Regions from separate parts of the Alteromonas sp. McT4-15 genome, predicted to be linked through region 2. Evidence: predicted binding sites of a transcription regulator. Region 2 holds the regulator's gene; each other region holds the start of a gene.
What was found. Region 2 encodes NrdR, which represses ribonucleotide reductase genes. Its sites were predicted from a motif close to AAACACNANATNTNGTGTTT; they were not measured.

Region 1 (5,429 bases), on a different contig from region 2:
TGCTAAAACACGGTCGAATCGAATCGTTAAAACGTCGTGCGAGGCCAGTGTTACCAGCTCAGTATTCGCTAAACTTTTCGGCCCGCATCGCCCCGGGCTACCTATAAGTAGTCTTTTCTTCGAATACCTACGCCTATTCGTTACGTCCTAGACGACTCCATACATACCCCGTCGAGGTGACCTTTATCATTTGATTGATAGGAACCATTTTCAAGCTCCCTACTTAATACCCTTTCTTGATGTCACCGACAATGTTGCACTTCTACCCATGCTGGCCGGACTCTCAAACAATGAAACCCGCCAGCGTGCTCTGGAATTGTTGACCGCTTTAGATGTTCAGCACAAAGCCCGCGCCATGCCATCACAACTATCTGGAGGAGAACAACAACGCGTTGCCATTGCACGAGGTTTAGTAAACCGTCCACCGGTGATCCTGGCAGATGAGCCCACTGCGCCGCTCGATAGTGAACGAGCGATGGCGGTCATTCGTATTCTCAATAAGATGGCCAGAACCTTTGAAACCGCCATTATTGTGGTAACCCACGATGAAAAAATTATTCCAACCTTTAAACGTATTTATTACATTAGAGATGGTGTGAAACATGAAGAAGCGGGTGAAGGTCTAAGTTTCAAATAACAGACTTATCTTTTACGTCATATGTTATTGGAACTATATGCGTATTTCGGTGAATCCATTCGCACATTTCCCAACTGCGTTACGATCAAGCAGGGGAAATGGGCAATGAAAATAGCGCGGGCAATGGGAATCAGACAATGATTACAATTGTTAATACATGCATTTACATTCAAAAACAAACAAGAACCTGAAAACCCACATTACTCTGTCATGACCATACTGTATACATGATCAGTTTTAATGAGGTGTAGCTTGTGACGAAGAATCATTGCGCCAAAACACTTACACCCAGAAATCTGGCTGTTGAGGCATTTGGGTAATCAGAAACAATACTGCTTTTGTTAATTTGCAGTAATTTCTATCGGGTTTTCGTTTCTGTCAAACACCACATAGCGAAAAATGTTATTGCCAGTCATCACATCGTTGGTCATTTTGTTTAGATAGGGTTCTGCTGCCTCTGTGGTAGGAGGGGTATTTGAATCGCCCCCTAAACTGGCTATAAAAACAAAATCCCAGTCTTTGTTTATGCCATCTGCCTCCTTCACTAAAGCAGAAAATTCAGACAGTTCATCTGGCAGTTTATCGACAACCATTTTAGGCTCAATAGAGCCTTTTTTATCTTCTCGTTTTCTGCTCTTATTGGTCTCGTCAGTTTTTGCAAACAAAAACAGCAAGCGCTGTTTTTCGGTTTGCTCTTGGGCTTTTAATAAAAGATCGGAAAACATACCTGACATAACATAAGGCTCCTAGGAAGTTGCTAACCCAAGCGTACACATCGTTTTCCCTTAATACCATTGTGCACAAGGGGTAATGAACTACCCCTTATTAGGTAAATAGCACCGCATTGCTCCAGCTTAACTTTGAACCCTTGTGTGAGTGTGGTAATGACGCAGCGCATGCTCATCACGTCGGCCTTTGGAAAAAGCAGACACGCGTTTTAAGTATCCAATTACGCGAGTTCCGTGATCGATGTCTTCAGAGCCGCATGATGGACACGCATATAAAGTGCGCTTGTCGATAGCATCACATGTATTGCAGATCGTAATTTTCACGTTCACACAAAAATAGTTACACCCTGCTTTTGCTGCGATGTTTAGAAGGTTTAACGCGTTTTTATAGGTTAACGTTTCCTCAAGATTAAGATGAAGTGCTGAACCACCATCAAGGTATTGATTTAGCTCTCTTCCATGCAGGATAAACTTGTCAATATGAGTGGTATTCGTATTCTCTACAAGGTAAAGATAACTGTTGTAGCAGTCTCTGTTAACAACGTATCCATCTTGTTTATCCCATTTGGCGTTTTTGACGCCTAAGTTTTCAGCAGGTACAAACTCTGTGTTGAACTGACATTTAAAATGCTTAGATGCAGTCCTGTTTTGTTCGTAAATGACTTGCAATTGCGCACGAACAAAATCTTTGTATTTTGGATTGTTACCGACTTCGATACCTAAAAACTCAGCCGCCTCTGCCAGTCCGTTGACTCCCAGCGTTAAAAATTGCTTATCTAGGCTAATGAAGCCTGCGTCATAAACAGGTAGTGCTCCTGCTGCTTTATACTCCTCGATGAGCCGACGATAAGCGACTTGATACTTGTGTATCTTCTGAACTTCAGTGCTCAAATCTCTGCCATCCTGAACTAATCGGTTCATATTTATGGTGATCACATTAATAGATCCTGTCGATACGCCGCCTGCACCCAAGCTATATGAAAACGTATTGTCCGTGATCTCGTTACGCAATCGGCAACAGGAGGCTAATGAATCGGCACTCTCTGATTGGTAAACAAAAAATGAGTTACCTTCACTCATCGCTTTAGCGCATGTTGCTGCAAAATTGATGTCTCTGACTGCTCCGTCTTTTGTCAGCATTGCCGCTGTAACCACAGGAAAAGTGAGTACCGCCCGCTTGCGTTCATTGTTAAACCACTCTAGAAAGAAAGCTTGTAACGATTCGATATTCTCCCATTGGGGTTTGCTCATATCGGGAAACACAAACTCGCCAAACATTGAGTCAAAGTAGAATTTGTCATAAAGCGATATGTTCCAAAACACACTCTGATAGCCGCGAGCCGCCGCTGGCTGGTTTAGGGCATAAACGACATGCTGTAGATGGTTAGCGACTTCTTTTGCATGCGTGTTGAGATAGTTTTCTCCATAATCCCGACGCGCAAAATGGTCGAAATAAATCAGAAATTCGACAGTCGCAATGGCTCCTGCAAATTGGGCACTGATGGCAAATACCAAGTTTACGAAGCTGCCGCAGAAAGACTCGATATGTTGAGGAGCCTTGGATTCACCGCCAAGTTCAGTCAACCCATTTAAGAGAAACGGATACATGGTAATTGAGGTGCAGTATGGTTTTAGGCTGGTTTCATCATGCACGTAGATTTCATGTGACTCGATCTGTCGCTGGTACTCAAGTGCAAGTTCATGACCAAATAGCTCTTCAATTTTATTACTCACTAATGCTCGGTTTACCTGAATAAAATAGTCTTTCATCAGTTCAGCCTCGAGCGTGGCAATGTTTTTATGTGTCACATTTGCGTTGGCGTCTAACTTCGCGCCATCAGCTGCTGTTTCAGCATTTAAATAACTATCGATAAACTGTAGTTTTTGTTTTATGTGTTTTTCATCAAGGGTTAGCACACTGATTCTCCCAAAATTTATGGTTTAGTAATTCACCTGTATTGACGTCTATTAGTTTTTGATTGGTCGACGGGGAGTCGAGTCCGCCAAGTGAAAATATCCACTTACCGGTTTTCAGGAATGACAATTGTTCTTGGATTTTTGAGGATACTCTGGGTAATCCGGTGTAAAGACAGGTCTTCAGTTGGGATTGTCTGGCAATACGAAGCTTTTCAATTAGCGCCTCTGCATACCATTCACCTCCAAAGAAGAGCACACAGGTTATAAAGCCCTCATATTTTTTAAGGTAAGCGGCAAATGCTTCATTCGTTAGGGATACTCCCAAGTTGCCGTCCCAAATCTCTTCGCTATGGCAGCCTTCACAACGTAGTTTACAACCGGTGATAGTAAAGCCGAGCGACACTTCATCAGGTACTTCTTGGAAAAGCACTTGAGGTTCCAGTGTGTTAAAAAGGGGCTGCATTAGATAACCCAAACAACTATATGTTGTGCTAAATAATCACACGAGACACTATATGTTGTATTGATCCAGATCAAGGCTTGCAACTGCCAATCATTTTTTCACAGCGCAATAGGATGCAACCCACTTCTTCGCAAAGCAACCGCTCGAAGCTAGAATAGCCACTCTGACGGAAGCGGTATTAATATATTTCTGCTACATTCCTATAACTTTATCAGCGGCTCTTGCTACCCATGATTCAAGAGCATCTAGTTCGTTTTTTATCTTGTTGTCAGGGTGACCTAAATATTCTCTAACCGAAGTGTTTTGTGAAATAAACTGTCGTTTCCAGCTCATTGCATTCAACCTTTCGTCCTTATATGCCGTCATCAACTCATCTAAAATCCTTTGAAAAGTAACAGCGGTATCGCCTGCTCGAAAAAACAATGTGGATAAGCTTTCAGCTTCTAATGTCCCGTCTTTCTTTAACTTACTGGTTAGTTCAATTTCTAGTATCTGAATCGTCGTCGATTTATCTCGCTTAATAACAGCATGGCAGTACCGACGCGGTCTATCCCCAACTAAATGCTGACTGCGACATCTTTTCTTCGGGACATCTCCGATTTTGCTCTCAATTTGCCACCCATGTTCTTCTTCCAGTTTTCGCAGCATGGACTGAAAGAATACAATTTTCTCGGGCGCATCTACTAAGTCCGGAGGGTCAAGATTGTCGACATCGGCCTTTAGAGCTTTTCCTTTGTCACTCCCTTGTTGCAGGCTAGCCAATTCTTTAGGAGTCTGCTCTTCTATCTCTTCAAGGTCTGGTTCAGATTGGGGTGGCAGCGCCTTCACATTCCTTGGGCTACGCCTTGTATCGAGCTCCACATCAAAATTTAATCCGCTTCGCCCTAACTTTACAGAGTGCCGCTTTTTACTGGATTTCGGATTCGTGTCTGGGTCCAGTTCTCTAATATCTACGGGTGGTTTGTTAAGTGGTTTAGGTTTTTCGTCATTTTCTTTAGGGTCTTTGCTCAGCAATAGGTGGTCATCAGGGTGTGAGAAATATACAACATCAAGGTCAGGCGCCTTCAGACCAGAAACTGACCTAATTTCACGAATAAACACCTGATTTTCTTCAGCCTCTCTGCCCGTATAGCCTGAAAGTGAAATTTCACAGTAGCTCAAGTCTGGCGTTGTAAAATCAAATGTCCAACGATCTGCACCGTTTTCAACAATTGAATTCTGATTAATTGATTTAAAAACAGAGCCGAAGCTATCTTGCGTGTCAGAATCAAAGAATAACCAAGTAAAGAACTTTCTGTACTGTAGGCTGTTCATATACCTAACAGGGATATTGGCAGACAACTCAACGTTACCAACCCAATCTTCAGACCAGGACTTACCAAGTTGCCAGGTATTCCCCTGATAAACAGCAGCGCGCACCACTTCTGAAGAATGAAAGAAAAGCATGCGTGCGACTTCTGCTATTGGTAACCAATATACTTTTTCGTCAGTTTCGATTCTGTACAGAACGCAATTGTCGAATTGTTCTGAAAAATCATCGACACGTTTTAAGGTGCGAGGTAGTTGTCGAAAATCTACTTTTTTCCAGCTGTCCTGCTGAGGCAACATAACCGTTTCTGTCCATCCCTGAGCCTTGTTTTCTGTTGATGTTCTTGGAAAGACAGTTCCGGGGACTAAGGCTGGT
Region 2 (5,429 bases):
TCCACGCTCTTAAATAGCGCGATCTGCGGTACTAGTCGTGAACGTACTCCACGACTTCAAGGCCGTAACCTGACAAGGCGTGATATTTAATGGGTTTGCTCAACAAGCGCATTTTGTGCACGCCCATCGATGCTAGAATTTGGCTACCAACGCCGATAGTGCGTGATGAGCCTTGCCAGTCTGCACCAGTAGGACGCTCACCTCTATCTTCAGCTGCAAAGCGACGTACTTGATGTTCAATATGTTCTTCCTTACCTAACAGTACCAACACACCGCCTTCTTCTGATATTTTGCGCATGCCATCAGCAAGCGTCATCGAGCGATGAATACCGCGGGTCGAGCCGAGAAGATCACTGAAGGTATTGTGAAGGTGAACACGTACTAACGTTGGCTCATCTTCTTTGATGTCACCTTTTTTCAATGCAAAATGCAGTTGGTTATCAATACTGTCTTTAAACGTGTGAAGTTCAAAGTCGCCGTATTCGGTTGGCATATTACATTGTGCCACTTTCTCGATAGTGGTTTCGTTTAAGTTTCTATATTCGATAAGATCGGCAATAGTACCAATTTTAAGATTGTGCTTTTCGGCGAACTTCTCCAGCTCAGGGCGGCGCGCCATGGTGCCATCTTCATTAAGAATTTCTACAATCACGCCTGCAGGCTCAAGCCCTGCTAATCGCGGTAAATCGACCCCTGCTTCAGTGTGGCCAGCGCGATTTAACACGCCACCATCTTTGGCAATAAGTGGGAAAATATGCCCAGGCTGAACAATGTCAGTAGCTTTAGCGTCTTTAGCAACCGCTGCAAGTATTGTCGTAGCGCGATCTGCCGCAGAAATACCAGTCGTTACCCCCGTAGCAGCTTCAATAGAAACCGTGAAATTAGTAGAGAACTGCGCTTCGTTTTTATCTACCATTAGCGGTAAATTCAGTGTTCGGCAGCGTTCTTGCGTCATTGGCAAACACACTAGGCCGCGTGCATGGGTAACCATAAAATTTATAGCTTCAGGGGTGACATGCTCAGCCGCCATAATCAGATCGCCTTCATTTTCACGATCTTCATCATCCATCAGAATAACCATCTTACCCTGACGAATGTCTTCGATAATTTCTTGTGTAGTGTTAAATGCCATAATTTGTGCTTCTTGTAGGGTTATCTTTTTAAAAATCCGTTCTCGGCTAGAAATGCCATATCAATGCCTTTGCTTTTCGGTTCAGCCGCTTTGTCACCTAGCATTAACCGCTCTAAGTATCGTGCGATAACATCTACTTCAAGGTTAACTGCTGTACCGACTTTATACGTGCCCATAATCGTTTCTTTTAATGTATGTGGAATGATCCACAACATAAATTCAGCGCCATTAACTTCATTAACCGTAAGGCTAATCCCATCAACGGTTATACTGCCCTTGTGCGCAATATACTTGGCAAGATCTTCGGGTGCTTTCACCCAAAATTCTATGTAGTCGGCGTGTTTAATGATTTGAGTTACTGTACCAACACCATCGACGTGACCAGAAACAATATGTCCACCAAATCTGTCAGTTGGACGCATTGCCTTTTCCAAATTAACAGTAGAACCCGATGAATAATGCGCAAACCCCGTCAATTTGATGGTTTCTGCTGAAACGTCTGCACAGTAGAAGTCTTTGCCCATATCTGTAACAGTTAGACACACACCGTTAGTGGCAATGCTGTCACCAAGCGCCACATCAGACATGTCTAAGGTAGGTGACGATACAGTAAGGCGAATGTCATTTCCGCGGTTATCCAACTTCTGGATAGTGCCTAGCGCCTGAATAATTCCGGTAAACATAGATTTCCTCTTAAGCGAAGTTAGCGTGCTGTGTTGCTAACATCTGGACGGAAGATAAGCTTAATATCGTTCCCCACCTGCCGATTTTCAATGAGCGTCAGTGAAATAGATTGATCAAGCGATGTAAAATCGGGCAAATTCACCATACTGATGCCTTTATCGCCTAATAATTTAGGCGCTTGATAACAAATAAGTTCATCAACTAAGCCTTCACTAAGTAATGCTCCAGCAAGTCCGGGCCCGGCTTCAACCCATACTTCATTGTATTGCTTGTCACCAAGCTCTTGCAAAAGCGCGCTAAGATCAACTTTTCCCTCTTGCTCATCTACGCAAATAAAGTGTTCACTGGCAGTATCTGGCTGGGCCTGCGTGGTAGCAATAAGTGTGGTGTGACCATCTTTCATCAGCTGGTAGTCTTGACCTAGCGCGTTCTTGCTATCCACGACTACTCTGGTAGGTTGCCTCACTTCCTCTAAAGGATAATCTGTAAAGCCCGCTTCATTTACTCTTACCAATAGACTTGGATCGTCGGCTTTGACGGTACCAGAGCCTGTCAGTACTGCGCAGCTTTTTGCGCGATAATGTTGCACATCGCGTCTCGCCTCAGCCCCTGTGATCCATTGGCTAACGCCATTGCCCAGCGCAATTTTACCATCCAAACTAATGCCGAGTTTTACTCGAACATAGGGTATACCCGTCAACATACGTTTGATAAAGCCAGGGTTCAGCGCTGCAGCTTCAGCAGCCATTACATCGCTAACCACTTCAATACCAGCATCTTGTAGAATGCGAATACCGTTTCCACTTACATTAGGATTGGGGTCAGTCATCGCTATTACTACGCGTGCAACCTGCGCTTTCACTAGCGCTTCAGCACAAGGCGGTGTTCTACCAAAATGGCTGCAAGGCTCTAACGTGACATAAGCCGTAGCCCCTTTCGCGCCCTGCTTTCTTGAAAGCGCGGCTTCTCTTAATGCGTGAACTTCCGCATGAGGAGTACCGGTTTGAATATGGAAGCCTTCGCCAATCAATTGATTACTTTCATCGACAATAACACAACCAACGCGAGGGTTAGGTGACGTGGTGTAAAGGCCTTTTTTGGCAAGTTGGATAGCTTTTGCCATCCAATGATAGTCTCTATTTATAATAGCGTGGTCCACAATTTATCCTGTGATAAGCGGGTTTCGCCTCAGTCGCCCAATCGAGCTATTTCTTCTCCAAACTCTCTAATATCTTCGAAGGAACGGTAGACCGATGCAAAGCGTACATAAGCAACTTTATCTAGCTCTTTAAGTGCTTTCATTATTAAGTTACCCAGCAGCTCACTTTCTACTTCTCGCTCACCTGTCGCGCGAAGCTCAGACTTAAGCGATAAAATACATTGCTCTACTTTTTCGGTACTGACGGGACGTTTTTCTAGCGCACGTTGTAGCCCTGCACGCAATTTATCTTCATTAAACGGCTCTCTAGAGCCATCGCGCTTGATTACGCGAGGCATAACCAATTCTGCGCTTTCAAATGTGGTAAAGCGTTCGTGGCAAACGATGCATTCGCGACGTCTGCGCACTTGATGCCCTTCCGCTACAAGGCGAGAATCAATCACTTTGGTTTCTTGCGCGGAGCAGAAAGGGCAAAACATAAAATATCCTTAACAATTGCGTACTTAGGTTCTCATCAGAGTTATCTCTGCATTACTACCAAAGTACGCAATAAAAGACAAACCTATTTACTTGTAAACAGGGAATTGCGCGCAAAGCGCTACAACTTCGCCTTGCACACGCTTGATAACAGACTCATCGCCCATGTTGTCAAGGATGTCACAGATCCAGCTTGCAACTTGCTTTGCTTCTTCTTCTTTAAAGCCACGACGAGTAATTGCTGGACTACCGATACGCAGACCACTGGTTACAAACGGTGAACGCGGATCATTTGGCACCGAGTTTTTATTAACCGTGATGTTCGCTGCACCTAATGCTGCATCAGCATCTTTACCTGTGATGTCTTTGTCAATGAGGTCGAGAAGGAACAAGTGGTTATCAGTACCACCAGAAACAATCTTGTAACCACGCTCAATCATTACTGCAACCATGGCTTTCGCATTTGCAACAACCTGCTGCTGATACGCTTTGAACTCTGGCTGAAGTGCTTCTTTGAACGCCACCGCTTTAGCCGCAATAACGTGGCAAAGTGGACCGCCTTGGTTGCCTGGAAATACCGAGCTATTTAGCTTTTTGTAGATAGTCTCATCACCACAAGCAGAAAGGATCAAACCACTGCGAGGGCCTGCAAGGGTTTTATGAGTCGTCGTTGTCACTACATGCGCGTGAGGAAGCGGGTTAGGGTAAACACCAGCTGCAACTAGTCCAGCAACGTGGGCCATGTCAACTAATAGAAACGCGCCAACGCTGTCAGCAATTTCACGGAACTTAGCCCAATCTACAACGCCAGAATACGCAGAGAAACCACCAATAATCATTTTCGGTTTGTGCTCTTTCGCAAGCGCTTCTACTTGAGCGTAGTCAATTTCACCCGTTTCTTTGTTTAGACCGTACTGAACCGCATTGTAGGTTTTACCAGAGAAGTTTACGTGAGAGCCGTGAGTAAGGTGGCCACCTTCAGATAAGCTCATACCTAATACAGTATCGCCAGCATCTAGCAATGCCATAAATACCGCAGAGTTAGCTTGAGAACCTGCGTGTGGCTGTACATTTGCGTATTCCGCACCGAAAAGTTCTTTCGCACGATCGATTGCTAACTGCTCAACAACGTCAACGTGCTCACAACCACCGTAGTAGCGCTTGCCCGGGTAACCTTCTGCATACTTATTAGTAAGTTGTGAACCCTGCGCTTCCATCACGCGTGGGCTACAGTAGTTTTCAGAGGCTATTAGCTCAATATGATGTTCTTGACGCTCAACCTCTTTTGCCATTGCATCGGCTAATTCTGGGTCAAAGTCAGCTATGTTCATTTCGCGAGAAAACATGGGGGCTCCTTAACTGCGGTTTTAATGTGGCGTAAAATAATACCAATCTGCATAAGTGACTGCGGTATTGCCAATAGCCTATGCAGGTTAGTATCTGCGCCGATAGCTCAATTTGAGGCCATATTCTAGTCATTTTCAGCCTCGTGTATACCGCTTTATTACGAAATTAATACAAATGGCGTAGGTTTAACGATATACCTACGCCGATATTCAATTAGCGCTGTTTTTCGAGCATTTTAACGCGGTCAAAAAGGCTTCCAATTTTCTGCAGGCGAACTGTATTTTTTCGCCATTCACGATTAGTTTGCGCAGGTTGTCCTGAAGAATAAACACCCGGTTCAGTGATATCTTGAACAATCATGGTATAGCCAGTGACCTGTACGTTGTCACAAATACTAATGTGTCCATTAATACCCACACCACCGCCAATGATGACGTGTTTACCAATATGGCAACTACCTGCAATTCCAGTAGCACCGCATATGCAAGAGTGATCCCCTATTATGCAATTGTGACCAATCTGGACTTGATTATCGATTATGACGTTGGTGCCAAGAATTGTGTCTTCCATAGCACCTCTATCAATACTGCTACTTGCACCAATTTGGCTGTCATCACCAATGCGGACTGA
Region 3 (5,429 bases), on a different contig from region 2:
GCGTTTGGTATTTCAAATTTGAAATGAAGATATGCTTCTCTGGGTCGGTTAACTTTTGAAAGTCAACGCGATCGCGCGAAACGTCTACTTCTTCTGGACGCCAAAAGAAGCTTATTTGTTTCTCAATAAGTTTCTCGAAAATGGCATGCTTTTGTTGGTCGTAGCGCGCAACGTTTACGGGGTTACCGAAAAACATTGGCTCAACCAATGGATTTGTACTTTGCTGATTAAACGTAGTGTATTTCATGATGGCCTAACTAAAAACTTAATGATTAACGCGTATTATTATTTGTGTTCTTGCTGCGAAACTTTAGATGGCAAGTTGGCATTACTGCCGTGCTTGCCATCTAACAGGTAGTGCATTGTAATTTATATTTTACACGCACCGCCTGCACAATCATCGTCTTCCTCTACTACCACTTCTTCCTGACGTGGCATAGGTACATTGGCTTTAGCATCAAGTGCCGATGTGTCAGACGCGCCGTCGCGAGTGTTATGGTAGTAAAGCGTTTTAACACCCAGTTTGTACGTTGTAAGAAGGTCTTTAAGAAGAAGCTTCATTGGCACCTTATTACCTTCGTAACGACTTGGGTCATAGTTTGTGTTAGCAGAAATAGTTTGGTCAATGAACTTCTGCATAATACCAACCAGTTGTAGGTAACCATCATTTGATGGAATGTCCCACAGTAGTTCGTACTGATCTTTAAGCGTTTCGTACTCAGGTACAACTTGCTTAAGTACGCCGTCTTTACTTGACTTAATGCTGATGAAACCACGTGGTGGCTCTATACCGTTTGTCGCATTAGAAATCTGTGACGATGTTTCAGACGGCATAAGTGCAGACAACGTAGAGTTACGTAAGCCGTGTGTTTTAACGTCTTCACGAAGCGCGTCCCAATCGTAATGAAGTGGCTCATTACACACGCTATCAAGGTCTTTCTTGTAGCTGTCGATTGGCATAATGCCTTGCGAGTACGTTGTTTCGTTAAACTTAGGACACGCACCTTTTTCTTTAGCAAGATTGTTTGATGCTTTGAGTAGGTAATACTGCATTGCTTCAAACGTGCGGTGAACCAGACCATTTGCACTGTGATCAGAGTATTTCACACCGTTTTTGGCTAGGTAGTACGCGAAATTAATTACGCCTACGCCTAATGTACGTCTGCCCATTGTTGCGTTATATGCAGCTGGAACAGGATAGTCTTGATAATCTAATAGGTTATCAAGTGCACGTACCGCAAGGTCTGCTAGTTCTTCGAATTCGTCTAACGATTCGATAGCACCTAAGTTGAATGCTGATAGCGTACACAGTGCAATTTCACCGTTTTCATCGTTAACATGCTGAAGTGGCTTAGTAGGTAGTGCAATTTCAAGACAAAGGTTACTTTGACGAACTGGGGCAACCTCTGGGTTGAACGGGCTGTGCGTATTACAGTGGTCAACGTTTTGGAGATAAATGCGACCTGTGCTAGCACGCTCTTGCATAAACAAGCTGAACAGTTCCATTGCTTTAATTTGCTTTTTACGAATGCTGTCGTCGTTTTCGTATTTAACGTAAAGCTCTTCGAACTTATCTTGATCAGCGAAGAACGCATCGTACAGGCCTGGTACGTCTGATGGGCTAAACAATGAAATGTAGCCGTCTTTCATCATGCGCTGATACATGAGTTTGTTGAACTGAACACCATAATCTAGGTGACGTACACGGTTTTCTTCAACACCACGGTTGTTCTTGAGTACCAGTAGTGATTCAACTTCCATATGCCAAATCGGGTAGAACAAGGTAGCAGCGCCACCACGAACACCGCCCTGAGAGCAGCTTTTAACCGCTGTTTGGAAGTACTTATAAAAAGGAATACAGCCAGTATGGAAGGCTTCACCACCACGGATAGGGCTGCCTAGCGCACGAATGCGACCTGCGTTAACTCCGATACCTGCACGCTGGCTTACGTATTTTACAATAGCACTTGCAGTTGCATTAATTGAGTCAAGGCTGTCACCTGTCTCAATCAATACGCATGAGCTGAACTGACGAGTAGGGGTACGAACACCCGCCATGATAGGCGTTGGTAGTGACAATTTGAATGTTGATGCAGCATCGTAAAAACGGCGAATGTAGTCCATACGTACGTCTTTATCATAATTTGCAAACAAACATGCTGCTACAAGAATGTAAAGGAACTGAGCACTCTCATAGATCTCGCCAGTAACGCGGTTTTGAACAAGGTATTTACCTTCCAGCTGTTTAACCGCTGCATAGCTGAAGTTCATATCACGCCAATGATCGATATACGTATCCATCTCAGCAAATTCTTCAGCAGTGTAATCTTCTAACAAATGTTTGTCGTATTTGCCGGCATCAACCATTTTGGCAACATGAGCGAAAAGCGCTGGTGGCTCGAACTGTCCATAGGCTTTTTTACGTAGATGGAAAATCGCAAGGCGAGCCGCTAAATATTGGTAATCAGGCGCATCAGTAGAGATAAGATCTGCGGCAGACTTAATTAGCGTTTCGTGGATTTCACTGGTGTTGATACCGTCAAAGAACTGAATTTGTGCTTTTATTTCAACTTGTGAAACAGAAACATTATTTAGTCCTTTTGCCGCCCATGTGACAACTTTGTGGATTTTCTCTAAGTCGATGGACTCTTTTTCACCGTTTCGTTTGGTGACAAATAAGTTATTGTTCATGTTACTGGCCGTATGTCTGTTAGCGCTTGATGCGTGGGCTATGCTGCCCATTATCATTTATAATTAATTTTTTAATGCACATGCTGTTTGTCTGGTTTTTACAGATCTAACAAAAGCACACACAAAAGCGGCCTAGACTAATACCAAATAAAGATATGAAGTAGAGACTGCTTATATATTTCTTGTATTGCTTGTTTATTTCAGCGGAGTCGAATGGCGCATCTCTGCGCGATCTGTTTTGATCCCGTTAATTGATCTTGGGATCTCGTGCTGAACTAAACACAAGATAGTGAGGTTTTGCCTCGATTGCAACCCAATATCTGGTGGTATTTCAAGCACTCAAACTGGCATGAAATTTACGTTAGTAACAACTAACTTTTTAGCGTTCTACAAGCGTAAAATATCGGGAATGCAAGCGTTTTTGCTAAACTGATTTCGAAAAAAATTAATTTATTCTTAGAAACTCGTTTTTATAAAAACACGATATATGGTGTTTAAAATATCACCACGACCCAATATGTTGTGTTAATTTATTTTAAATACACTGTATATAGTAAGTGCACAGCAATGTGCATCTACTATTATTTGTACCCTTGTATACGTCTAATCTTGTGCAACGGTATACAGTAAGTAGTTTACGTCTACATTGTTGGCAGAAAGATAAAAACCTTGAGAGATCGGATCCATATGAAGCCCTGTCATATCGCGAGGCAAAAGACCTGCCTGATCTGTCATCGCCATAAGCTCTGATGGTTTAATAAATTTGCTGTGTTCGTGGGTGCCTTTAGGGACGAGTTTAAGAATATATTCTGCACCAAGGATCCCCATTAAATAAGACTTCAGGTTTCTATTGAGTGTAGAAAAGAACACATGACCACCTGGCCTAACTAACTTTGCGCAAGCCATAACAACAGAAGCGGGGTCGGGCACGTGTTCTAGCATTTCCATACAGGTGACAACATCAAATTTACCAGCATTATCCTGCGCGAACTGTTCAGCAGTTGAACAAACGTAATCTACTTTTATTCCCGATTCTAAACCATGAAGCTTAGCGACCTCTAATGACGCCTCAGCCATATCAAGACCTGTTACGGTAGCACCCGCTTTAGCCATTGATTCGGCAAGGATACCGCCACCACAACCAATATCGATAACCTGTTTACCAAACAAACCCTCACTGTGCTGATTGATGAAATCAAGTCGAAGCGGGTTAATTAAATGAAGCGGTTTAAATTCGCCTTCGGGATCCCACCAGCGCGAGGCGAGCTCAGAAAATTTATTAATCTCTTGTTGGTCCACGTTTGTCATAGGTAAAACAATCCTTAACTTCTCTTTTAATAACATATCGCAATTTGGCGGCGTGTTTTACTGTTTTTAGTGATAAAACCGCTTTTTCTGTATCTGTCTGAACGAAAAATAATCGCTTGCCTTTTTGTTAATTAATAAGCGTAATTAAGCGCTACATAATTCTGTCATCAAGTGGTACACTCGAAGCAACATTATGACCCACATAATAATAACCATGCGCGCCCAAGAGCCGCTTTCACAATTGCTGTAAAGTGGCTGCAATGGATAACGCAGAACAAACTAAGATAAAGGGATTAAGCAGTTTATGTCTGATAACGCTAAAGAAATCCTCCCCGTTAACATTGAGGAAGAGTTAAAAAACTCGTACCTCGATTACGCGATGAGCGTTATTGTCGGGCGAGCATTGCCTGATGTAAGAGATGGCTTGAAGCCAGTGCACCGTCGTGTGCTGTTCGCAATGAACGAACTGAAAAACGACTTTAACAAGCCGTATAAAAAGTCTGCCCGTGTGGTAGGTGATGTTATCGGTAAATACCACCCTCATGGTGATTCTGCTGTTTACGACACTATTGTTCGTATGGCGCAGCCTTTCTCACTGCGTTACATGCTTGTAGATGGACAGGGTAACTTTGGTTCAGTTGATGGTGATTCGGCGGCTGCAATGCGTTACACCGAAGTACGCATGGCAAAAATCGCTCATGAACTGCTAGCCGATCTCGACAAAGAAACTGTTGATTTTGTGCCAAACTATGACGGCACAGAACATATCCCAGAAGTATTGCCTACTAAGGTGCCAAACCTATTAGTAAATGGTTCATCTGGTATTGCGGTTGGTATGGCGACAAATATTCCGCCTCACAACCTGACTGAAGTTATCAATGGCTGTGTTGCGCTTATTCAAGATCCATCTATCACTATTGATGACTTGATGACGTATATTCCAGGTCCAGATTTCCCGACAGCAGCGATGATCAGCGGCCGTAAAGGTATTGAAGATGCATACCGCACAGGTCGCGGTAAAATTTATCTTCGTGCTAAAGCAGAAATTGAAACTGACAATAATGGCAAAGAAACCATTGTTGTAAACGAAATTCCTTACCAGGTTAACAAAGCGCGTCTTATTGAAAAAATTGCTGAACTGGTAAAAGAAAAGCGTATCGAAGGCGTTTCTGCACTGCGCGACGAGTCTGATAAAGACGGTATGCGTATTGTTATTGAAGTCAAACGCAACGAATCTGCCGAAGTATTACTTAACCATTTATATGCCAATACACAGTTGCAAACGGTATTCGGCATCAACATGGTAGCGCTAGATAATGGTCAGCCTAAGGTATTCAACCTAAAAGAAACGCTAGAATGCTTTATTCTTCACCGTCGTGAAGTGGTTACTCGCCGTACTGTGTTTGAATTGCGCAAAGCCCGTGACCGTG

Region 1: nrdG (anaerobic ribonucleoside-triphosphate reductase activating protein) is a predicted target of NrdR. The motif match lies at 3,789-3,808, and genes of this name have one in related genera.
Region 3: nrdA (class 1a ribonucleoside-diphosphate reductase subunit alpha) is a predicted target of NrdR. The motif match lies at 2,969-2,988, and genes of this name have one in related genera.

Annotation. Positions count from the first base shown of each region.
Region 1 covers NZ_JAJALG010000001.1:167,839-173,267, reverse strand. Annotated here, with positions in the region: gene LHL20_RS00760 (ATP-binding cassette domain-containing protein) at 191-637, shown strand; gene LHL20_RS00755 (ribonucleotide reductase subunit alpha) at 979-1,371, opposite strand; gene nrdD (anaerobic ribonucleoside-triphosphate reductase) at 1,492-3,282, opposite strand; gene nrdG (anaerobic ribonucleoside-triphosphate reductase activating protein) at 3,269-3,745, opposite strand; gene LHL20_RS00740 (Tn7-like element transposition protein TnsE) at 3,938-5,429, opposite strand, start outside.
Region 2 covers NZ_JAJALG010000035.1:14,884-20,312, forward strand. Annotated here, with positions in the region: gene ribBA (bifunctional 3,4-dihydroxy-2-butanone-4-phosphate synthase/GTP cyclohydrolase II) at 32-1,132, opposite strand; gene LHL20_RS17620 (riboflavin synthase) at 1,153-1,815, opposite strand; gene ribD (bifunctional diaminohydroxyphosphoribosylaminopyrimidine deaminase/5-amino-6-(5-phosphoribosylamino)uracil reductase RibD) at 1,836-2,939, opposite strand; gene nrdR (transcriptional regulator NrdR) at 3,005-3,454, opposite strand; gene glyA (serine hydroxymethyltransferase) at 3,542-4,798, opposite strand; gene lpxD (UDP-3-O-(3-hydroxymyristoyl)glucosamine N-acyltransferase) at 5,013-5,429, opposite strand, start outside.
Region 3 covers NZ_JAJALG010000018.1:47,232-52,660, forward strand. Annotated here, with positions in the region: gene nrdB (class Ia ribonucleoside-diphosphate reductase subunit beta) at 1-247, opposite strand, end outside; gene nrdA (class 1a ribonucleoside-diphosphate reductase subunit alpha) at 370-2,691, opposite strand; gene ubiG (bifunctional 2-polyprenyl-6-hydroxyphenol methylase/3-demethylubiquinol 3-O-methyltransferase UbiG) at 3,295-3,999, opposite strand; gene gyrA (DNA topoisomerase (ATP-hydrolyzing) subunit A) at 4,304-5,429, shown strand, end outside.